Regions from separate parts of the Buttiauxella agrestis genome, predicted to be linked through region 1. Evidence: predicted binding sites of a transcription regulator. Region 1 holds the regulator's gene; each other region holds the start of a gene.
The links. Region 1 encodes PurR, which represses purine synthesis genes. Its sites were predicted from a motif close to CANGCAAACGTTTGCNTG; they were not measured.
Positions count from the first base shown of each region.

Region 2: purH (bifunctional phosphoribosylaminoimidazolecarboxamide formyltransferase/IMP cyclohydrolase) is a predicted target of PurR. The motif match lies at 1,977-1,994, and genes of this name have one in related genera.
Region 3: DY231_RS23530 (NCS2 family permease) is a predicted target of PurR. The motif match lies at 2,618-2,635, and genes of this name have one in related genera.

Region 1 covers NZ_UIGI01000001.1:2,259,495-2,266,058, forward strand. The annotation lists gene punC (purine nucleoside transporter PunC) at 1-494, opposite strand, end outside; gene punR (DNA-binding transcriptional activator PunR) at 610-1,521, shown strand; gene purR (HTH-type transcriptional repressor PurR) at 1,614-2,639, opposite strand; gene cydH (cytochrome bd-I oxidase subunit CydH) at 2,936-3,025, shown strand; gene sodB (superoxide dismutase [Fe]) at 3,065-3,646, opposite strand; gene DY231_RS10925 (C40 family peptidase) at 3,823-4,674, opposite strand; gene DY231_RS10930 (Grx4 family monothiol glutaredoxin) at 5,037-5,381, shown strand; gene rnt (ribonuclease T) at 5,444-6,097, opposite strand; gene gloA (lactoylglutathione lyase) at 6,193-6,564, opposite strand, start outside.
Region 2 covers NZ_UIGI01000001.1:4,670,212-4,676,775, forward strand. The annotation lists rRNA gene DY231_RS22080 (16S ribosomal RNA) at 1-1,502, opposite strand, end outside; gene purH (bifunctional phosphoribosylaminoimidazolecarboxamide formyltransferase/IMP cyclohydrolase) at 2,113-3,699, shown strand; gene purD (phosphoribosylamine--glycine ligase) at 3,716-5,008, shown strand; gene DY231_RS22095 (DUF1481 domain-containing protein) at 5,055-5,753, opposite strand; gene hupA (nucleoid-associated protein HU-alpha) at 5,762-6,037, opposite strand; gene DY231_RS22105 (YjaG family protein) at 6,224-6,564, opposite strand, start outside.
Region 3 covers NZ_UIGI01000001.1:4,973,326-4,979,889, forward strand. The annotation lists gene DY231_RS23510 (PTS sugar transporter subunit IIB) at 1-101, opposite strand, end outside; gene DY231_RS23515 (PTS sugar transporter subunit IIA) at 120-563, opposite strand; gene DY231_RS23520 (LacI family DNA-binding transcriptional regulator) at 821-1,855, shown strand; gene yieH (6-phosphogluconate phosphatase) at 1,895-2,560, opposite strand; gene DY231_RS23530 (NCS2 family permease) at 2,740-4,077, shown strand; gene DY231_RS23535 (RamA family antibiotic efflux transcriptional regulator) at 4,119-4,460, opposite strand; gene DY231_RS23540 (MBL fold metallo-hydrolase) at 4,482-5,597, opposite strand; gene DY231_RS23545 (TetR/AcrR family transcriptional regulator) at 5,787-6,359, shown strand; gene DY231_RS23550 (NADPH-dependent FMN reductase) at 6,356-6,564, opposite strand, start outside.

The DNA.
Region 1 (6,564 bases):
GTGGCGAAGATCGCCTGCCAGTCGAAGTGCACCAAAATCCAGCTACCGAGCAGCGGTGCCAGTGCCGGAGACAAGCCAACCAGCGGCATAATCGTGGCGAAAATACGATTTGCGCGATTCGCCGGGTAATAATCCGTCACCAGTGCCTGCCAGCTCACCGCCGCAGAACACACACCCACGGCCTGTACAAAGCGCAGGACCAACAGCGCGGTGGCGCTTTCGACCCACAACATGCCGATACAACCGACGGCAAACAGGCTCAACCCGGCCAGTAACACAGGTTTGCGGCCGAAATGGTCAGACAGCGGCCCCCACATTAACTGGGCGAACGCAAATCCGGCGAGGAACAAACTCAGGCTTGCGCTCACCGCGGAAGCATCGGTCTGTAAATCTTGCTGAATAGCCGCGAAAGCTGGCAGATACATGTCTGTGGCGAGGAACCCCAGCACACTTAATCCGGCCAGCCAGATAAGAAATCCTTTTGATGGTTGCATGTTTTTCTCTTGATTTATCTTGCAGGTTGATTGCCGCGAGAGTGTACGGAGTGCAATTACGCTTGTGAAACGCTAATATTTGTCTATTGCGTTCAAAAAATTTGTGAGCAGAAAAATGTGGTCAGAATATTCGCTGGAAGTGATAGATGCGGTGGCGCGCAATGGCAGCTTCAGTGGTGCTGCACAGGAGTTGCACCGCGTTCCGTCTGCCATCAGCTATACGGTACGGCAACTGGAAGAGTGGTTAGCTGTGCCGCTGTTTGAACGCCGTCACCGTGACGTGGAATTAACCCCCGCAGGCGTCTTTTTTTTGAAGGAAGGGCGCTCTGTTATCAAAAAAATGATGACGACACGGCAACAGTGCCAGCAGATCGCAAATGGATGGCGCGGACACCTGGCGATTGCGGTCGATAATATTGTAAAACCGGAGCGCACGCGCCAGCTGGTGTTGGATTTCTACCGTCATTTCCCGGATATCGAGCTGCATATTTTTCAGGAAGTTTTTAACGGCGTGTGGGACGCACTGGCGGATGGGCGCGTTGAAGTTGCGATTGGCGCCACTCAGGCTATTCCTGTCGGTGGGCGTTTTGCCTTCCGGGACATGGGGACACTGAGCTGGCGTTGCGTGGTGGCAGCGAATCATCCCCTGGCGATACAAGGCGGCACATTGAGTGATGACGACTTGCGAGCCTGGCCGTCGCTGGTTCTGGAAGATACTTCGCGTTCTTTACCCAAACGTATTACCTGGCTGCTGGATAACCAGCGGCGCGTAGTGGTACCGGATTGGGAATCGGGTTCCGATTGCCTGAGTGCAGGTTTGTGTATCGGTATGGTGCCATTGCATATCGCCAGACCGTGGGTAGATTCTGGTAAATGGTGCGAGCTGACGTTGGATAACCCATTCCCGGATGCCGCGTGTTGCCTGACGTGGAAGCAAAATGATGCGTCACCCGCGCTAGCCTGGTTACTAGATTATCTGGGAGATAGCGAAACGATGAATCAGGAGTGGTTGCAGGAGCCATTATAAATCGGGCAGTTCGTAGGGTGGATAAGCCGTAGGCGTCATCCACCATTTACGTCAGAACTGTCGGATGACGCTGCTGTACGGCCTACGATATTTTAGCGGCGATAATCGCGGAACGGACCGTCGGCTACGGAGCGGCGTTCAATCAGGCGCGGATGCACTTCAATTGATTGCGACTCTTCGCGTTTGTTGACGATACGGTCCAGCAGCATGTTAAACGCCGTTTCACCCAGCGAATCTTTCGGCTGGTGAATGGTGGTCAGGGCAGGCGAGAAGAAACGCGCATTGCGCACATTGTCGTAACCAATAACGGAGACATCCTGCGGCACACGCAGACCCATCTCATCAGCGGCACAAATCGCGCCCATCGCCATAATATCGCCGCCACAGAATACTGCCGTTGGACGATGAGACTGGCCGAGGATCTGCTGCATCGCGCGGTAGCCAGACTCTGGCTCAAAGTCACCCTGAACAATCCAGTTTTCTGGAATGGCGATACCGGCTTCTTCCAGCGCTTTCATAAAGCCTGCGTGACGACCACCGCCGGTATTACGTTCCATTTGGCCAGGAATGGCACCAATTTCACGGTGGCCGCGTTCAATCAAATAACGCCCGGCCAGATAACCGCCGTGGAACGCGTTATCGACCACTGAGTCGGTGAAGTCTGCGCGAGCTTCGCCCCAGTCCATCACCACCATTGGGATATGGCGGTATTCTTCGAGCATGGTCAGCAGATATTCCGGATACTCAGAACACATCACCAGCAGGCCATCGACGCGCTTTTGCGCCATCATTGATAAATAAGCGCGCTGTTTTTCAAAGTTGTTGTGCGCATTACCCAGAATCAGAGTGTAGCCTTTTTCAAAGCAGCTATTTTCCACGGCTTCGATGATCTCGGCGAAATAGGGGGCTTCGCTGGAAGTGGCAAGCAGACCAATCGTTTTGGTGTGATTAACTTTAAGGCTGCGTGCGACGGCACTGGGTGAATAGTGCAATTCTTTGATTGCCGCCCAGACCGCATTGCGTGTCTCTTCCGCCACAAAACGAGTTTTGTTAATCACATGTGATACGGTTGTAGTGGAAACGTTTGCGCGCTTCGCCACGTCCTTGATTGTCGCCATTAAATTTCACTCCAGGCCATATCGTAAACTCCTGATAACTAATATGTTAAACGTTTGCGTACACTGACTCCTGAGGCAACGTTTGGGTTGCGGGTATGCCGGGATTGCGACATAAAACGGAAGGAGGGCATAGAATTGATGGTACGCAATAAATTAGCGAGGGATTTTGGCCTATCCGGAAGAAAAGTGGAAGAGGGAAAAGCGATATCAGGTTAAAACCAGGAGGATTTTTATCTCTGGTTGTGGGAAAATCAATCTGACACACCGATTGTAAGGTAATTAAAAGGAGTTTAGCGATGAGCACAGATTTGAAATTTTCAATCACCACAACGGTTATTGTTCTGGCACTGATCGTATTTGGCGCGTTAACCGCCGTACTGCACTGATTAAAATGGGCCGCAATCGCGGCCCATATCTTTTAGGTTTTACGCTGCCAGATTCTTCGCAACAAATTCCCAGTTCACCAGCGCCCAGAAATGCTCAAGGTAGCCTGCACGAGCATTACGGTAGTCGATGTAGTAAGCATGTTCCCAAACGTCTACCGTCAACAGCGGTTTTGCCGCAGTGGTCAGCGGGGTGCCCGCGTTAGACGTTGAAACGATAGCTAATGCGCCATCTTCTTGCTTAACCAGCCAGGTCCAACCCGCGCCGAAGTTTTTGATAGCCGCGTCGGTAAACTGCTGTTTGAATTCAGCAAAGCTACCAAAAGATTTATTGATGGCTTCCAGCAGTGCGCCTGTTGGTTCGCCACCTGCGTTTGGCGCCAGACAGTTCCAGTAGAAAGTGTGGTTCCACACCTGTGCTGCGTTGTTGAATACGCCGCCTTCTGAAGTACGAACGATCTCTTCCAGAGTTTTACCTTCAAACGCGGTGCCCTTAACCAGATTGTTCAGGTTAGTGACGTAGGTTTGATGGTGTTTACCGTAATGGTATTCCAGCGTTTCAGCAGAGATGTGCGGGGCTAATGCATCTTTCGCATATGGTAGTGCAGGTAATTCGAACGACATTGCAAACTCCTTATTACCCGTCATTCTTCGGGCCGCATAGTAGGCTCAAATTATTTAGGGTATCTATTGTTAAACAAACACTTTTAGTGCGGGTTTAGGTTAACAAATTGAAAGGAAAAGCAAAAGAGAAACGCACTTGCCCTTTTAAGGGCAAGTGCGAGTTTTACGAAGAGGGATTAGCGAATGGTTTTTGAGGTCATAACGCGTTTGGCACCCACATAGTGGCGCTGCCAGTAATCTTCACTTAACGACGTGATTTGAATATCGCGACCCGTGCGAGGGGACTGGATGAATTTGCCATTTCCGACATACACGCCGACGTGGTCAGCGGTGCCGCGACCACGGGTGCGGAAGAAGACCAGGTCGCCTGTTTCCAGTTCGCCACGGTCTACTGAAGAAGCATCACGCAGGTGGTACATTTCGTTCGCGGTGCGCGGAATGCGGAATTTCACCAGGTCTTTGTAAGCGTAGTAAACCAGACCGCTGCAATCGAAGCCGGTATTTGGCGACGTGCCTCCCCAGCGATACGGTTTGCCAATCTGGCCCATCAATTTATTCATTGCCGTTTTTTGTGCTTTTTGCACGCGGACTTTATGCGCCTGAGCAATAGTCGTTGGATGCTCTGCTTTAACTTTCACACAACGCGTTTTGTAACCTTTGCGAGGTTTACTGCATTTTTCGGTGAAAGTAACAGGCTGGACTTTTGCAAGCTGAGAGGATTTTTTGCGGTCGGTTTTGGCAAGAGTCTTGGTTTTTGTACTGCTGGCGTTTTTAGCGGTTTTACTTTTCGCAGCAGCGGTTTCTTTTTTCTTGCTTGCGGTCTTGGTGGTGGTGCTTTTCTTGCTGGCGGTAGTGGTTTTCTCTTTACTCTTACTGCTCTTTTCTGTGCTCTTCGTTGTGGATTTCACAACGTGCGCCTTTTGCGCGACCACGGGACGAGCGTGTTCAGACGCCTGCGTCAATGGTATATACGGCAAGGTAAATAGCAGAGCACAGAGCGTGATAGATGTTTTTGTTATCCGCGCCACTCGACATTCCCCTGGTTAAAATAAATGCATGATAAATACCATCATGCCCGTGTATGATTTTGCGAAACCCGCCGATTCTAATCCATAAGACGCAATAAAGTTAATAACCTTTTTCGATTCCTCTTCTTGTTTCGTTACCGAACGCAAAAAAAATGACCAAACTAATGGTTGTGAGGCTATTTATTGATCGTGCTTATAGTTATTTCCTGATTTCCCGCTGCGGGAAAAGTGTTATTCTTGATGCATGTTGTCCCTCCATCGCGCAGCACAGAGAAACCCTGTAAAAAATGGTGTTTTCTGGAGAGGGTGTCAATCGCTACAATGGCAGGCTAATGCCAGTACTTGGTTTGAGGAAGCAAGCAATGAGCACTATTGAAAAAATCCAACAACAGATCACCGAGAACCCCATTCTTCTGTATATGAAAGGTTCTCCGAAACTGCCTAGCTGTGGTTTCTCTGCCCAGGCTGTGCAGGCGCTGTCTGCCTGTGGCGAGCGTTTCGCATACGTTGATATTTTACAGAATCCAGACATCCGTGCTGAGCTGCCAAAATACGCAAACTGGCCGACTTTCCCGCAACTGTGGGTTGATGGCGAGCTGGTTGGCGGCTGTGACATCATCATCGAAATGTATCAGCGTGGTGAGTTGCAATCTCTGATTAAAGAGACCGCAGCGAAACACAAATCTGAAGAGCCAGACGCAGAGTAATTATTTGCTCATGTGGTTTGTGCTAATAAAAAAGCGACCGGTTTGGGTCGCTTTTTTTATGCTTAAGATTCAGGTTCGGCCGGGAGTGGAAGAGGCCAGCCACCTAAGCGTTTCCAGCGGTTGACGATTTCGCAAAACAGGTGCGCAGTTTGCTCGGTGTCATACAGAGCAGAGTGCGCCTGGCTGCTGTCAAACGGCATGCCCGCGGCGATGCACGCTTTCGCCAACACCGTTTGACCTAACGCCAGTCCGCTTAGCGCGGCGGTATCAAAGGTGACAAACGGATGGAACGGGTTACGTTTGAGCGACGCGCGTTCTGCCGCCGCCATCATAAAGCTGTGATCGAATGTGGCGTTATGGGCGACCATAATCGCACGGTTGCATCCGCTGTCTTTGATGCCTTTACGCACCATTTTGAAAATCGCATGCAGCGCATCATATTCGCTGACGGCACCACGCAACGGGTTGTGCGGGTCGATACCATTAAAGGCCAGCGCTTCAGGCTGAAGGATTGCACCCTCAAACGGATCGACATGGAAATGCAGGGTTTCATCCGGCGATAACCAGCCGTCTTGATCCATCTTTAAAGTGATGGCTGCGACTTCCAGTAAAGCATCGGTTTTCGCGTTAAAGCCGGCTGTTTCTACATCAATGACTACCGGATAAAAACCACGAAAACGGTCGCACAGGCTATGCAGTTGCGTGTTGTCAGACATCAGGATCTCTTAATACGGGGAAAAAGCAGCGCGCATTATGGCAAATTTTAGGAAGGGTTGCAGTAGCGGGCGCAAAAATGCCCGCTACTCGGGTATTAGTGACCCAGACCTTTGCCAGCGTCTTTACTTTCGATCAGCTCAATTTTGTAGCCGTCGGGATCTTCAACGAAAGCGATAACGGTGGAGCCACCTTTGACCGGACCAGCTTCACGCGTCACATTGCCACCGTTTTGGCGAATACGTTCGCAAGCTTCGGCTGCATTATCAACGCTCAGCGCGATGTGACCGTAAGCATTGCCCAAATCATAGCTTTCGGTGCCCCAGTTATAAGTCAGCTCAATAACCGCTTCTTCAGTTTCCGGACCGTAACCCACGAAGGCCAGAGAGTATTTGTATTCAGGGTTTTCGCTGGTACGCAGCAGGGTCATGCCCAGTACGTTAGTGTAAAACTCGATGGAGCGTTGCAG
Region 2 (6,564 bases), 2.4 Mb from region 1:
TGTTACGACTTCACCCCAGTCATGAATCACAAAGTGGTAAGCGCCCTCCCGAAGGTTAAGCTACCTACTTCTTTTGCAACCCACTCCCATGGTGTGACGGGCGGTGTGTACAAGGCCCGGGAACGTATTCACCGTAGCATTCTGATCTACGATTACTAGCGATTCCGACTTCACGGAGTCGAGTTGCAGACTCCGATCCGGACTACGACGCACTTTATGAGGTCCGCTTGCTCTCGCGAGGTCGCTTCTCTTTGTATGCGCCATTGTAGCACGTGTGTAGCCCTACTCGTAAGGGCCATGATGACTTGACGTCATCCCCACCTTCCTCCAGTTTATCACTGGCAGTCTCCTTTGAGTTCCCGGCCGAACCGCTGGCAACAAAGGATAAGGGTTGCGCTCGTTGCGGGACTTAACCCAACATTTCACAACACGAGCTGACGACAGCCATGCAGCACCTGTCTCAGAGTTCCCGAAGGCACTAAGCTATCTCTAGCGAATTCTCTGGATGTCAAGAGTAGGTAAGGTTCTTCGCGTTGCATCGAATTAAACCACATGCTCCACCGCTTGTGCGGGCCCCCGTCAATTCATTTGAGTTTTAACCTTGCGGCCGTACTCCCCAGGCGGTCGACTTAACGCGTTAGCTCCGGAAGCCACTCCTCAAGGGAACAACCTCCAAGTCGACATCGTTTACGGCGTGGACTACCAGGGTATCTAATCCTGTTTGCTCCCCACGCTTTCGCACCTGAGCGTCAGTCTTTGTCCAGGGGGCCGCCTTCGCCACCGGTATTCCTCCAGATCTCTACGCATTTCACCGCTACACCTGGAATTCTACCCCCCTCTACAAGACTCTAGCCTGCCAGTTTCGAATGCAGTTCCCAGGTTGAGCCCGGGGATTTCACATCCGACTTGACAGACCGCCTGCGTGCGCTTTACGCCCAGTAATTCCGATTAACGCTTGCACCCTCCGTATTACCGCGGCTGCTGGCACGGAGTTAGCCGGTGCTTCTTCTGCGAGTAACGTCAATCACTGCGGTTATTAACCACAATGCCTTCCTCCTCGCTGAAAGTACTTTACAACCCGAAGGCCTTCTTCATACACGCGGCATGGCTGCATCAGGCTTGCGCCCATTGTGCAATATTCCCCACTGCTGCCTCCCGTAGGAGTCTGGACCGTGTCTCAGTTCCAGTGTGGCTGGTCATCCTCTCAGACCAGCTAGGGATCGTCGCCTAGGTGAGCCATTACCTCACCTACTAGCTAATCCCATCTGGGCACATCTGATGGCAAGAGGCCCGAAGGTCCCCCTCTTTGGTCCGAAGACGTTATGCGGTATTAGCTACCGTTTCCAGTAGTTATCCCCCTCCATCAGGCAGTTTCCCAGACATTACTCACCCGTCCGCCGCTCGTCACCCAGAGAGCAAGCTCTCTTGTGCTACCGCTCGACTTGCATGTGTTAGGCCTGCCGCCAGCGTTCAATCTGAGCCATGATCAAACTCTTCAATTAAAAGCTTGATTTACTTCAACTCGTGAAGCGGTGCTCAAAAATTAACTTTCGTAATAATTCAACTAAATGAATTACTGCTTGGTCACTCTTCAAGACTTGATATTTTTTTGATACCCGAAGGTATCTGAGATATCAATCCTGCGAGTGCCCACACAGATTGTCTGATAAATTGTTAAAGAGCAGTGAGTTAGGCGCTTTCGCTTGCTAACTCGAGGTGGCGTATATTACGCTTTCCTCTTTCAGAGTCAACCCTTAATTTCAGGATATTTGACTCTCATCGCCGCCGTTACTCTGTGATGTTGTTCACATGTTCCGTGTCGATGGAGGCGCATTATAGGGAGTTCTTCTGAGGCTGCAACCCTAAATATGCAGTAATTTTACTGACTGCTGCATTCCACAGCAAAACCCCGCCTTATACGCAGTTGTGCACAAAGTTATCCACAATCGTGATGAAGTCCTAAATTATGCGAGCGTGACGCAAACGTTTTCGCTACAATGTGCGCGCAATAAAAGGACGCCCCGTTTTGGGGCGTTAGCTGAGTTTTAGGGAAAATAACTAAAATTCAGCTAACGCTCTTCTATATGCGAACCAAAGCTAAGGGATCAAACCATGCAACAACGTCGTCCTGTACGCCGCGCTCTGCTCAGTGTTTCTGACAAAGCCGGTATCGTCGAATTCGCCCAGGCGCTCTCCCAACGTGGCGTGGAGCTGCTGTCCACTGGCGGAACCGCTCATCTGCTGGCTAAAGCTGGCCTGCCGGTAACCGAAGTCTCTGACTACACCGGTTTCCCGGAGATGATGGATGGACGCGTCAAAACCCTGCATCCAAAGGTGCATGGTGGCATTCTCGGTCGTCGTGGCCAGGATGATGCGATCATGGAACAACACGCTATCTCCCCAATTGATATGGTTGTCGTCAACCTCTATCCGTTCGCCCAGACTGTTGCCCGTGAAGGTTGCTCTCTGGAAGATGCGGTAGAGAATATTGATATCGGCGGCCCAACCATGGTGCGCTCGGCGGCGAAGAACCATAAAGATGTGGCAATCGTCGTAAAGAGCAGCGACTACGAAGCGATTATTAGCGAGCTGGATACTAACGAAGGCTCCCTCACGCTCGAGACACGTTTCGATTTGGCGATTAAGGCATTCGAACACACCGCCGCCTACGACAGTATGATCGCCAACTACTTCGGTAGCATGGTTCCTGCATATCACGGCGAAAGCAAAGATCCTTCCGGTCGCTTCCCTCGCACGCTGAACCTGAACTTCATTAAGAAGCAGGATATGCGCTACGGTGAAAACAGCCACCAGCAAGCCGCCTTCTATATAGAAGAAATTAAAGAAGCGTCGGTTGCCACCGCGACACAAGTTCAGGGCAAAGCGCTTTCTTATAACAACATTGCTGATACTGATGCGGCACTGGAATGTGTGAAAGAGTTCAGCGAACCTGCCTGCGTTATCGTGAAGCATGCCAACCCTTGTGGCGTGGCAGTCAGCGATTCCTTATTAGATGCATACGACCGTGCCTATAAAACAGATCCGACTTCCGCATTCGGCGGCATCATCGCGTTCAACCGTGAACTGGACGCTGAAACTGCACAAGCGATTATCTCTCGCCAATTCGTCGAAGTGATTATTGCGCCGTCAGCAAGCGAAGAAGCACTGAAGATCACAGCCGCTAAGCAAAACGTTCGCGTTCTGACTTGCGGCCAGTGGCAGCAGCGTGTTCCGGGTCTGGATTTCAAACGCGTCAACGGTGGTGTGTTAGTCCAGGATCGCGATTTGGGTATGGTAACAGCCGCAGACCTGCGTGTTGTCAGCAAGCGCCAGCCAACAGAGCAAGAACTGCGTGATGCGCTGTTCTGCTGGAAGGTGGCGAAGTTTGTTAAGTCTAACGCTATTGTCTATGCCCGCGAGAATATGACTATCGGTATAGGCGCAGGCCAAATGAGCCGCGTTTACTCCGCCAAAATTGCCGGTATCAAAGCCGCCGATGAAGGCCTGGAAGTGAAAGGCTCTGCAATGGCATCTGATGCGTTCTTCCCGTTCCGTGACGGTATTGATGCCGCTGCGGCAGTCGGCGTGAGCTGTGTTATCCAGCCTGGCGGTTCAATTCGCGATGACGAAGTGATCGCTGCCGCTGACGAACACGGGATCGCAATGATCTTTACCGACATGCGCCACTTCCGCCATTAATCCGGAGCGACCATAAATGAAAGTATTAGTGATTGGTAATGGTGGGCGTGAACACGCGCTGGCCTGGAAAGCATCGCAGTCGCCTTTGGTTCGCACGGTATTCGTCGCCCCCGGCAATGCGGGCACGGCTCTGGAACCCGCTTTACAAAACGTGGCGATTAACCCAACGGATATTTCCGCGCTGTTGAGCTTTGCACAGAATGAAAAAATCGACCTGACGATTGTTGGCCCGGAAGCGCCGCTGGTGATTGGCGTGGTCGACGCCTTCCGTGCGGCGGGCCTGAAGATCTTTGGCCCAACTCAGGGGGCTGCGCAGTTAGAAGGTTCAAAAGCTTTCACCAAGGATTTCCTGGCTCGCCACAAAATCCCGACCGCTGAGTACCAAAACTTCACTGAAGTCGAACCCGCTTTGGCTTATGTCCGTGAAAAAGGCGCGCCGATTGTCATTAAGGCCGATGGCCTGGCCGCAGGTAAAGGCGTAATCGTAGCGATGACGCTGGAGGAAGCTGAAGCTGCGGTAAACGATATGCTGGCGGGTAACGCCTTTGGCGACGCCGGGCACCGCATCGTTGTAGAAGAGTTTTTGGATGGCGAAGAAGCCAGCTTCATCGTGATGGTGGATGGCGAAAACGTTCTGCCAATGGCCACCAGCCAGGATCACAAGCGTGTGGGTGATGGAGATACGGGTCCCAATACCGGCGGTATGGGCGCGTATTCTCCGGCTCCGGTTGTGACGGATGAAGTCCACCAGCGTGCAATGGACCTGGTTATCTGGCCAACCGTGCGCGGCATGGCGGCGGAAGGGAATACTTATACTGGTTTCCTGTACGCTGGCCTGATGATCGACAAGCAAGGCAATCCGAAGGTTATCGAGTTTAACTGCCGCTTTGGCGACCCGGAAACTCAACCGATTATGCTGCGCCTTCAATCAGACCTGGTTGAGCTGTGCCTTGCCGCGTGTGATGGCAAGCTGGATGTGACAACATCGAAGTGGGACGAACGCCCATCTCTGGGTGTCGTGATGGCGGCTGGCGGTTATCCGGCGGATTATCGTAATGGGGACGTGATTCACGGCCTACCACTGGAAGAAGTCGCAGACGGCAAAGTGTTCCATGCCGGAACCCAACTGCGTGAAGACGATATGGTTGTGACTAACGGTGGCCGCGTTCTGTGCGTGACCGCATTAGGTGATACCGTCGCACAAGCGCAGCAGCGTGCTTACGAGTTGATGAAGGATATCCACTGGGATGGCAGTTTCAGCCGCTCAGATATTGGCTATCGCGCCATTGAACGTGAAAACGCGAAGTAATATTTGAAGTGATATTAAAGACCGCCGCGTGGCGGTTTTTTTACATCTAGAATGTCGCCGGCTTAGGCTGCCAGCTACAGTAATCCTGATTCGCGACCAGCAGAAGTTGTGATCCTTCTGGCGCTTCAAGCCAGGCCACGCTCACCTCCATCGAGGAGTGACGTTGACGATTCGCGATATGACTCAAAGATACGCTGTCGAGTTTAGGCTTGATTGTCTCACCTTCGCAGGTGGTGACTGTTCCATCGTCATGCCAGCGCCCTTGCCGCAAAACTACACGTCCAATACGTAATGCTTCGCTGGTTGCTTTGGTCCGGCTCGCTTGATACTGATACAAAGCGATTTGGTCGTTGGAAAGCTGTTGCTTTTGGCCGTTCACTTCGCGCTGCATAAAGCTCAACTCGCCGTTTTCATCAAAGCGAACTTTGATGTGTTCAGACGGCTCGCTCTGAATTGTCGTTTCAATCGACATTAGCTTTTCACCCAACCAGCGGTAATCACTGGTGGTCGTAGCGCCTTTCTGTATTGGACTCAGAACCGCAAGCATATGAATGCTGTGGTCGTCGCTATTATCTTTACGCCAGATACGCACCACACCTTTATCGGCGATATAGCCACTTGCCGTAAATGGTGGAAGCGGAGGCTGACTGCTGCATGCCATTAGCAGCACTGTGCCTGTCAGTACGACCAAAGGACGCCAGACAAACAAAAGGGGCGTAAACGCCCCTCTGCTAAAACTGTTCACTGACACTATTAGCTCTTAACAGCGTCTTTCAGTGCTTTGCCTGAAACAAATGCCGGCACGTTAGCTGCGGCGATTTTGATTTCATTACCGGTCTGTGGGTTGCGGCCAGTGCGCTCAGCACGGTGGTTTACCTTGAAGGTACCGAAACCAACCAGTTGGACAGCATCACCTTCTTTCAGAGACTCAGTAATTGCAGCCAGGGTGGATTCCAGAGCAGCTTTAGCCTGTACTTTAGACAGATCAGCCTTGTCAGCAATTACATCAATCAGTTGAGTCTTGTTCATAAGTTATCCTTACAATGTGTTTATCGCTTGCTAAGCATCGAGTGCGACGGAAATGCCAAAAAAGCACTCTCCTGCATACACGCACCGATAGCCACTTTTTTTCGCCCCACAAATGTAGACCAGACGGGGGGCTAATTGGAAGCCTTCAGGGGTGACAATTCGGACTGTAAGTCACGTTTTGCTGTCTTACTGCTGCAAATTTATACCAATATTGCTGCTACCCGCTTCGCGCAGGTCTGCACGCAGCCCTTTGATCAGCTCAATGTCGCGTTCTTCGCAGTCGGCTAACAGGCGGAAAATCTCCCATTGAATGTCCCATTCTTCTTCAACGGCAGGGTTTTCTCTCAGCTCTTCGTCGGTCATTTCACGACCAGCCTGGGTCATTTCCAGCATCGCAACGGTCGTAATTGACGCCTTACTGACTTCAATCGCATGTTCCAGAGTTTCCCCGGAAAGACGTGAATGAAGGAGTTCGCTCAACGCAACGCATGCATCAATCGCCGGGTAGACACCGTAAATATCATAGT
Region 3 (6,564 bases), 2.7 Mb from region 1:
ACTTCAGCGCTCACGCCGAGATCTTTAACGATGGTTTTAATGCTCATTTCCATCATCAGACTGGTGCCTAAACCGTTACCGCATACCACTGTGATTTTCATCATTGTTCTCCTGGATAATTAATAGCGCGCAATGACGGACAAAATGTCTTGCGATGTTTTGGCCGTCAAAATGGCCTGAATGTCTTGTTCGTTATCGAATAGCTGAGCGAGTTGAGAAATCGCTTCGATGTGGCTGGTGCTGTCGGTTGCGGCCAACACAATCAACAGTTTTACCGGATCGTTTTCATCGGCATCAAAATTCACGCCTGAGGTAATCAGCGTTAGCGCCAGCGCCAGTTTATTTGCGCCCTCTTCTGGACGTGCATGTGGCATCGCAATGCCTGGGCCTACCACGTAATACGGGCCGATAGCTTCATGCGATCGGTAAATAGCTTCGACATAACGTGGTTCAATCGAGCCGTTTTCAATCAACGGGCGACACGAAATGGCTACGGCGTCGCGCCAGTCTTTAGCCTGCTCAACGACCTGAATGACCTCTGCGGTTAATAGATTTTTTAACATGCGTCTGATAACTCCCGATGATAATTAACAGGAGAGTAGATATTTTATGTATTAATTAATGTGATGGTTGTCGCATTTGATAGCGCTATCAAGGATTGTGATAACGCTATCATTTATCCCTGCTCCGACTTTGGCTATATCCAGTTCCGGCATATACAATGCGTTAGAGTTTTTGCTAACGTGTTCAATTGTTTGACGGATAGACGGTGAAATAAAAATAATGAAAACAGTGAGTTGTAGTTGCCCGGAGAACCAGAATGGAAAAAACGCGTAAGCGCCGAGGTACCGGGCGAGTCACACTGCAAGAAGTCGCCAATTTTGCGGGCGTAGGAACCATGACCGTTTCCCGTGCGCTGAGAACGCCTGATCAGGTTTCTGATAAGCTGCGAGAGAAGATAGAACAAGCGGTGGAAGCGCTGGGTTATATCCCCAATCGGGCAGCGGGCGCGCTGGCGTCCGGACACAGTGACACCGTCGCTGTACTCATTCCTTCTTTGACCGACAAAGCCAGTTCCCGCTTTATGCAGTCGTTACAGCAAGTGCTGAATAAAAACGAATTCCAGCTACTGCTTGGCTGCCATGAACATAACAAGAATAAAGAAGCTGAAATATTGATGACGTTGCTGCAAAGCAATCCTGCCGCACTGGTCATCTTTGGCTCGCAACTGGCTGAAAAAACCTGGCAAATTCTCGAAAAGGCGAATATTCCAACGATTAATGTGGTGGGTTCCCCGTTTAGCCAGGCGTCAATTTCCCTCGAAGCGTCATTTTTTGAGGCGGCGCATAAACTGACGGAACACCTGTTAGATCAGGGATATAAGAATATTGGCTTTATTGGTGCGCACATGGATAACCGTCTGCAGCGCCAGCAGCTTAATGGCTGGCATAAAGCCATGCTCAGTCGCTACCAGAATTCCGATCAGGTTATTACCACGCCCGATGCCGCCAGCCTACAGTTTGGCCGCTACGCATTGACTGAAATACTCCAGCGCCAGCCGGAACTCGATGCGGTGATTTGCAGCCATGAAGACATTGCGTTAGGGATAATGTTTGAGTGTCAGCGTCGTTTGCTAAAAATCCCGGGGAATATTGCCGTCGCCTGCCTCGATGGTTCAGATAGCTGCGATCAAACGCACCCAACACTGACCTCTATTCGCATCGATTATAAAAAGATGGGCAAAGACGCGGGTAAACTGCTGATTGAATTGCTCAATGACGAGCGGGATGATGAGTTAGATGAATCACGGGTCGAGCTTTTCAGCTACCAGATAGAGTTACGCCAAAGCACCTGAGTCATTCGGCGGATACGCTTGCGCCATCCGCCATTTTCATTAACCCGTAATATTCCAACCTCGCGCCCGCCATAACTCCGGCAACTGCGCTAAATCGGTAAACGTCGTCACTTTCGGGTGATCAATCGGCTTGTTATGCGGGTCGGCACAAAAATAGAAAACTTCCATGCCTGCGGCAATTCCTGATTGCGCACCCGCCATCGAATCATCCACCAGCACACAGTTTTTCACATCAACACGCATGGCGTCGGCGGCGTGGAACATCAGTGCCGGGTCCGGTTTCCACAGCTGAATATCGTAGCCGCTAAACAGTTTGTCCGGGAAATGGTGGAGCATTCCGGTTTTGCCCAGCGAATGATTCATCTTGCTGACCGGGCCATTGGAGACAATACACATCGGCACCTTGATTTGGTCGACTAAGGCTGCGGCACCTTCAATCTCCACCAGTTCGCTGTCGAATAGCCGTGAAACTTCGGCGCGATAAATCGGCTCCAGTTCCTCTTTTGGCAAGCTCACTCCATGTTGGGCATTGATCGTGTCGATGATCTCGTAGAGCTTGATCCCTTTAAAGGTCTTATGAACCTCCTCGAGCGCAAGCTCGATGCCGTATTGCGCAAACATATGCACGTAGGCTTTGGAGCAAATAACCTCACTATCAACCAGCGTGCCATCGCAGTCGAAGAACACCGCATCTATCCGGGACATACCGCCTCCTTTTGTTAAAGTGACATGCATCTTACCCAATTTGCGCAATTTTTGCGGCACGCAATCGTTGCCGTATAAGAAAATTCAATGAAAAAAAACTGCGCCGGGTCACCATGTTTTGTAATTTTTGGTATAGGATAGCGACGGATTTTCCCTCTCAATGTTCGGAATTAAGACTAATGAGCCAACCACAATCTACTCCGGCCGCAAATCCGGGGCTGCTCGAGCGCGTGTTTAAACTGCGCGAACACGGCACCACGGCCCGCACTGAAGTGATCGCCGGTCTCACGACCTTCCTGACGATGGTGTATATCGTTTTCGTCAACCCGCAGATCCTTGGCGCCGCTGGTATGGATACCCAGGCCGTTTTCGTCACCACCTGTTTGATTGCCGCATTAGGTAGCATCCTGATGGGTATTTTCGCCAACCTGCCCGTTGCACTGGCTCCGGCCATGGGCCTGAATGCGTTCTTCGCCTTTGTGGTGGTTGGCGCGATGGGGATTTCCTGGCAAGTCGGTATGGGTGCCATTTTCTGGGGTGCAGTCGGTTTGCTGTTGCTGACTATTTTCCGCGTGCGTTACTGGATGATTGCCAATATTCCGGTGAGTTTGCGTGTCGGTATCACCAGTGGTATCGGGCTGTTCATCGGCATGATGGGCCTGAAAAACGCCGGTATTATCGTGGCTAACAAAGATACGTTAGTGACCATCGGCAACCTGACTTCGCACAGCGTTCTGCTGGGCGCGCTGGGCTTCTTTATCATCGCTATTCTGGCTTCGCGTAACATCCACGCAGCTGTGCTGGTATCCATCGTGGTGACAACATTGCTGGGCTGGATGATGGGCGATGTGCAATATCATGGCATCGTTTCTGCGCCACCAAGCGTGCTGTCCGTTGTCGGTCAGGTGGATTTAGCCGGTTCTCTGAACATTGGCCTGGCAGGCGTTATCTTCTCCTTTATGCTGGTTAACCTGTTTGACTCCTCCGGCACGCTGATTGGCGTAACGGATAAAGCAGGCCTTGCCGACGAAAAAGGAAAATTCCCACGCATGAAGCAGGCGCTGTACGTTGATAGCGTCTCCTCTGTTGCGGGCGCGTTTATCGGAACATCTTCCGTTACGGCCTATATCGAGAGTTCTTCTGGCGTGTCTGTTGGCGGGCGCACTGGCCTGACGGCGGTGATCGTGGGCTTGTTGTTCTTGCTGGTTATCTTCCTGTCACCATTGGCGGGCATGGTTCCGGCATATGCGGCAGCAGGCGCTCTGATTTACGTTGGCGTGTTGATGACTTCCAGCTTGTCGCGCGTGAAGTGGGATGATCTGACCGAAGCGGTTCCGGCGTTTATTACCGCGGTAATGATGCCATTTAGCTTCTCCATCACCGAAGGTATCGCACTGGGCTTCATCTCATATTGCGTGATGAAACTCGGCACCGGTCGCTGGCGTGAAATCAGCCCATGCGTGATTGTCGTGGCGCTGATGTTTGTTCTGAAAATCGTCTTTATCGACGCACACTAATAGGTTGTGCCGGATGACGCTTCGCTTATCCGGCCTACTTATTACCCGTTCAACGTATGATTCTCTCTGCGATACCTGCCCGGCGGCTGATGAAATGTGCGCGTAAATATCCGCGTAAATGTCTGCTGCGAATCAAAGCCATACTTCAGACTAATATCGTAAACCTTGTTATCGGTATCGCGTAAATCACGCGCGGCCAGCAACAGTTTGCGGTCGCGAATGTATTTCCCGAGGCTCTCGCCTTTGTACTGCATAAACAAACGCTGCAAGTGCCACTTCGAATAACCCGCATGTAAGGCAATATCATCAATGCGTAATGGCTGGTGCAAATTGTCGTCAATCCATTCAACAATTGTGTCGATAACCTGAGCTGAAATAGTCATTCGTCCCCCCGCGCTTTTTGCTTACATGGCACTGGTAGATTCCCACCAGGCACTAAATTGTTGTGCGTTGTCGTTCACCCAAACAGGCTCGCCCTGCTTTGGCGTTAACAAACGGAAATTTTTGCCGGTACTGGCTTGCGCCAGGCTTTTGTACGGTGCATCCCAGGTATGTTTTGCCAGTACAAAGCGGCCCGCATGTCCCGGCAAAATCGCACGAGCATTCAAATCAACAGCGGCCTGCGCGGTTTCTTTTGGCATCATATGAATGTTGTTCCAGTCCTCGTCGTACTGACCATTTTCCATGATGGCTAAATCCACTGAGCCAAACTGCTCGCCAATCGCTTTGAAATGCGGTCCGTAGCCGGTATCGCCGCTGTAATAGACTTTGTGTTCATCGGTCACGAACATAAAACTTGCCCATAGCGTCTGGTTGCTCTTCAATGTGCGGCCAGAAAAATGTCGCGCAGGAAGTACATGAACGCTCAGCTCATTCGAAACTTTTACTGACTGGTTCCAGTCTTTTTCCTGAATGATGTCGCTATTTACTCCCCAATAGCGCAGATGTGAACCGACGCCAAGCGGCGTGATTATCTGGCGGATTTTAGGTTTCAGCGCCTTGATGGTGGCGTAATCCAGGTGATCGTAGTGGTCGTGGGAAATGATCAGCAGGTCAATTTCGGGCATCGACTCAGCCGTCCACGGGTAATCGCCGGCAAATGCTTTATTCATAAATGAAAAGGGTGCGGCGTAGCGGCTAAAAACCGGATCGATAAGAATGCGCTTCCCAGCCAGTTGCAGATACCACGACGAGTGGCCGAGCCAGACCATCGTGTCCTGCTCAATCGGCAGGCTTGCCAGATCGGTTTTAACCAACGGCAACGGTTGTTGCGGGCGAGCATTTTCAGTGCGTGTGGTCAGAAATCCCCATATCGCCGCCAGTTTACTTTTCTGGCCAGTGTAATTGAGCGTTGTGACCTGATTGCGGAATTGCCCATCAACGTAATTTGCAGAGCGTTCAACTAAACTTAGACCTTCTCCTTGCGGAGCCTGGCCAAACCCGGCATTCAGGACAAAAGGCAAACTGGCTGCTGTAGCAATCAACATAATAATAACCGCGCAAATGGAGAGACGTTTCATATCCTGGCCCGCATGTACGCCCCATCCACTGGAACGTTGCTAACAAAACTTGATAATGAGTGAGTAAGCACTCATTATAGATGAGGCGTGACATGCGTCAAGATGCTTTTCAAACGCTGACATTCAGCGTTGCAGTGGCGTAGCTCGCGTGATTCAATTCGGCTTTGTAAATTTAGAGGGTAAAATGTTGTGGCTCGTCCGAAGAGTGAAGATAAAAAACTAGCGTTACTGGAAGCGGCGACAATCGCTATTGGCCAGTCGGGTATTGTGGCGTCAACCGCGCAGATTGCCCGTGCCGCAGGTGTCGCTGAAGGCACGCTGTTCCGCTATTTTGCCACCAAGGACGATTTGCTAAACGAGCTATATCTGCATTTGAAGCAAGGTTTGCTTTTTGCGATGCAGGAAAATCTCGACCGCACGTTAAAAGACCCAAAAGAGTACACCCGCTATATCTGGAACAGTTACATCGACTGGGCTATCGCTAATCCGCAAGCGCATCGGGCGATTCGTCAGCTGGCTGTGAGTGACAAGATTGACGAAGAAACCAAGCAGAAAGTGGCGGAGTTGTTCCCTGAAATGCACGAGATCTGCTCACAATCGATATTGAAGGCTTTTCAAAATGGCCCATACCGCGCGTTTAGTGATGCCATATTTTCTTCGCTGGCAGAAACGACAATGGAGTTCGCCAGCCGCGAACCTGAACGTGCTGGCGATTATAAAGCTTTAGGCTTTGAAACGATGTGGCGAGCCTTAGCAAACTAGGCTTTAACGCGCTTAATGTAATCCCCAAACGCGGTAAGTTGCCCGGTGAGGTGATCGATCGTGCTTTGGTCGACGACTTCACCCGTTTGCGCATCCACTTTGTTCTGAATTACGCCACCCATAAACTCCGGCTTGTTCATCACCATCGCGTCGAGGAAAACCAGAATCTGGCGCAGATGATACTGGCAGCGAGCGCCGCCAATGG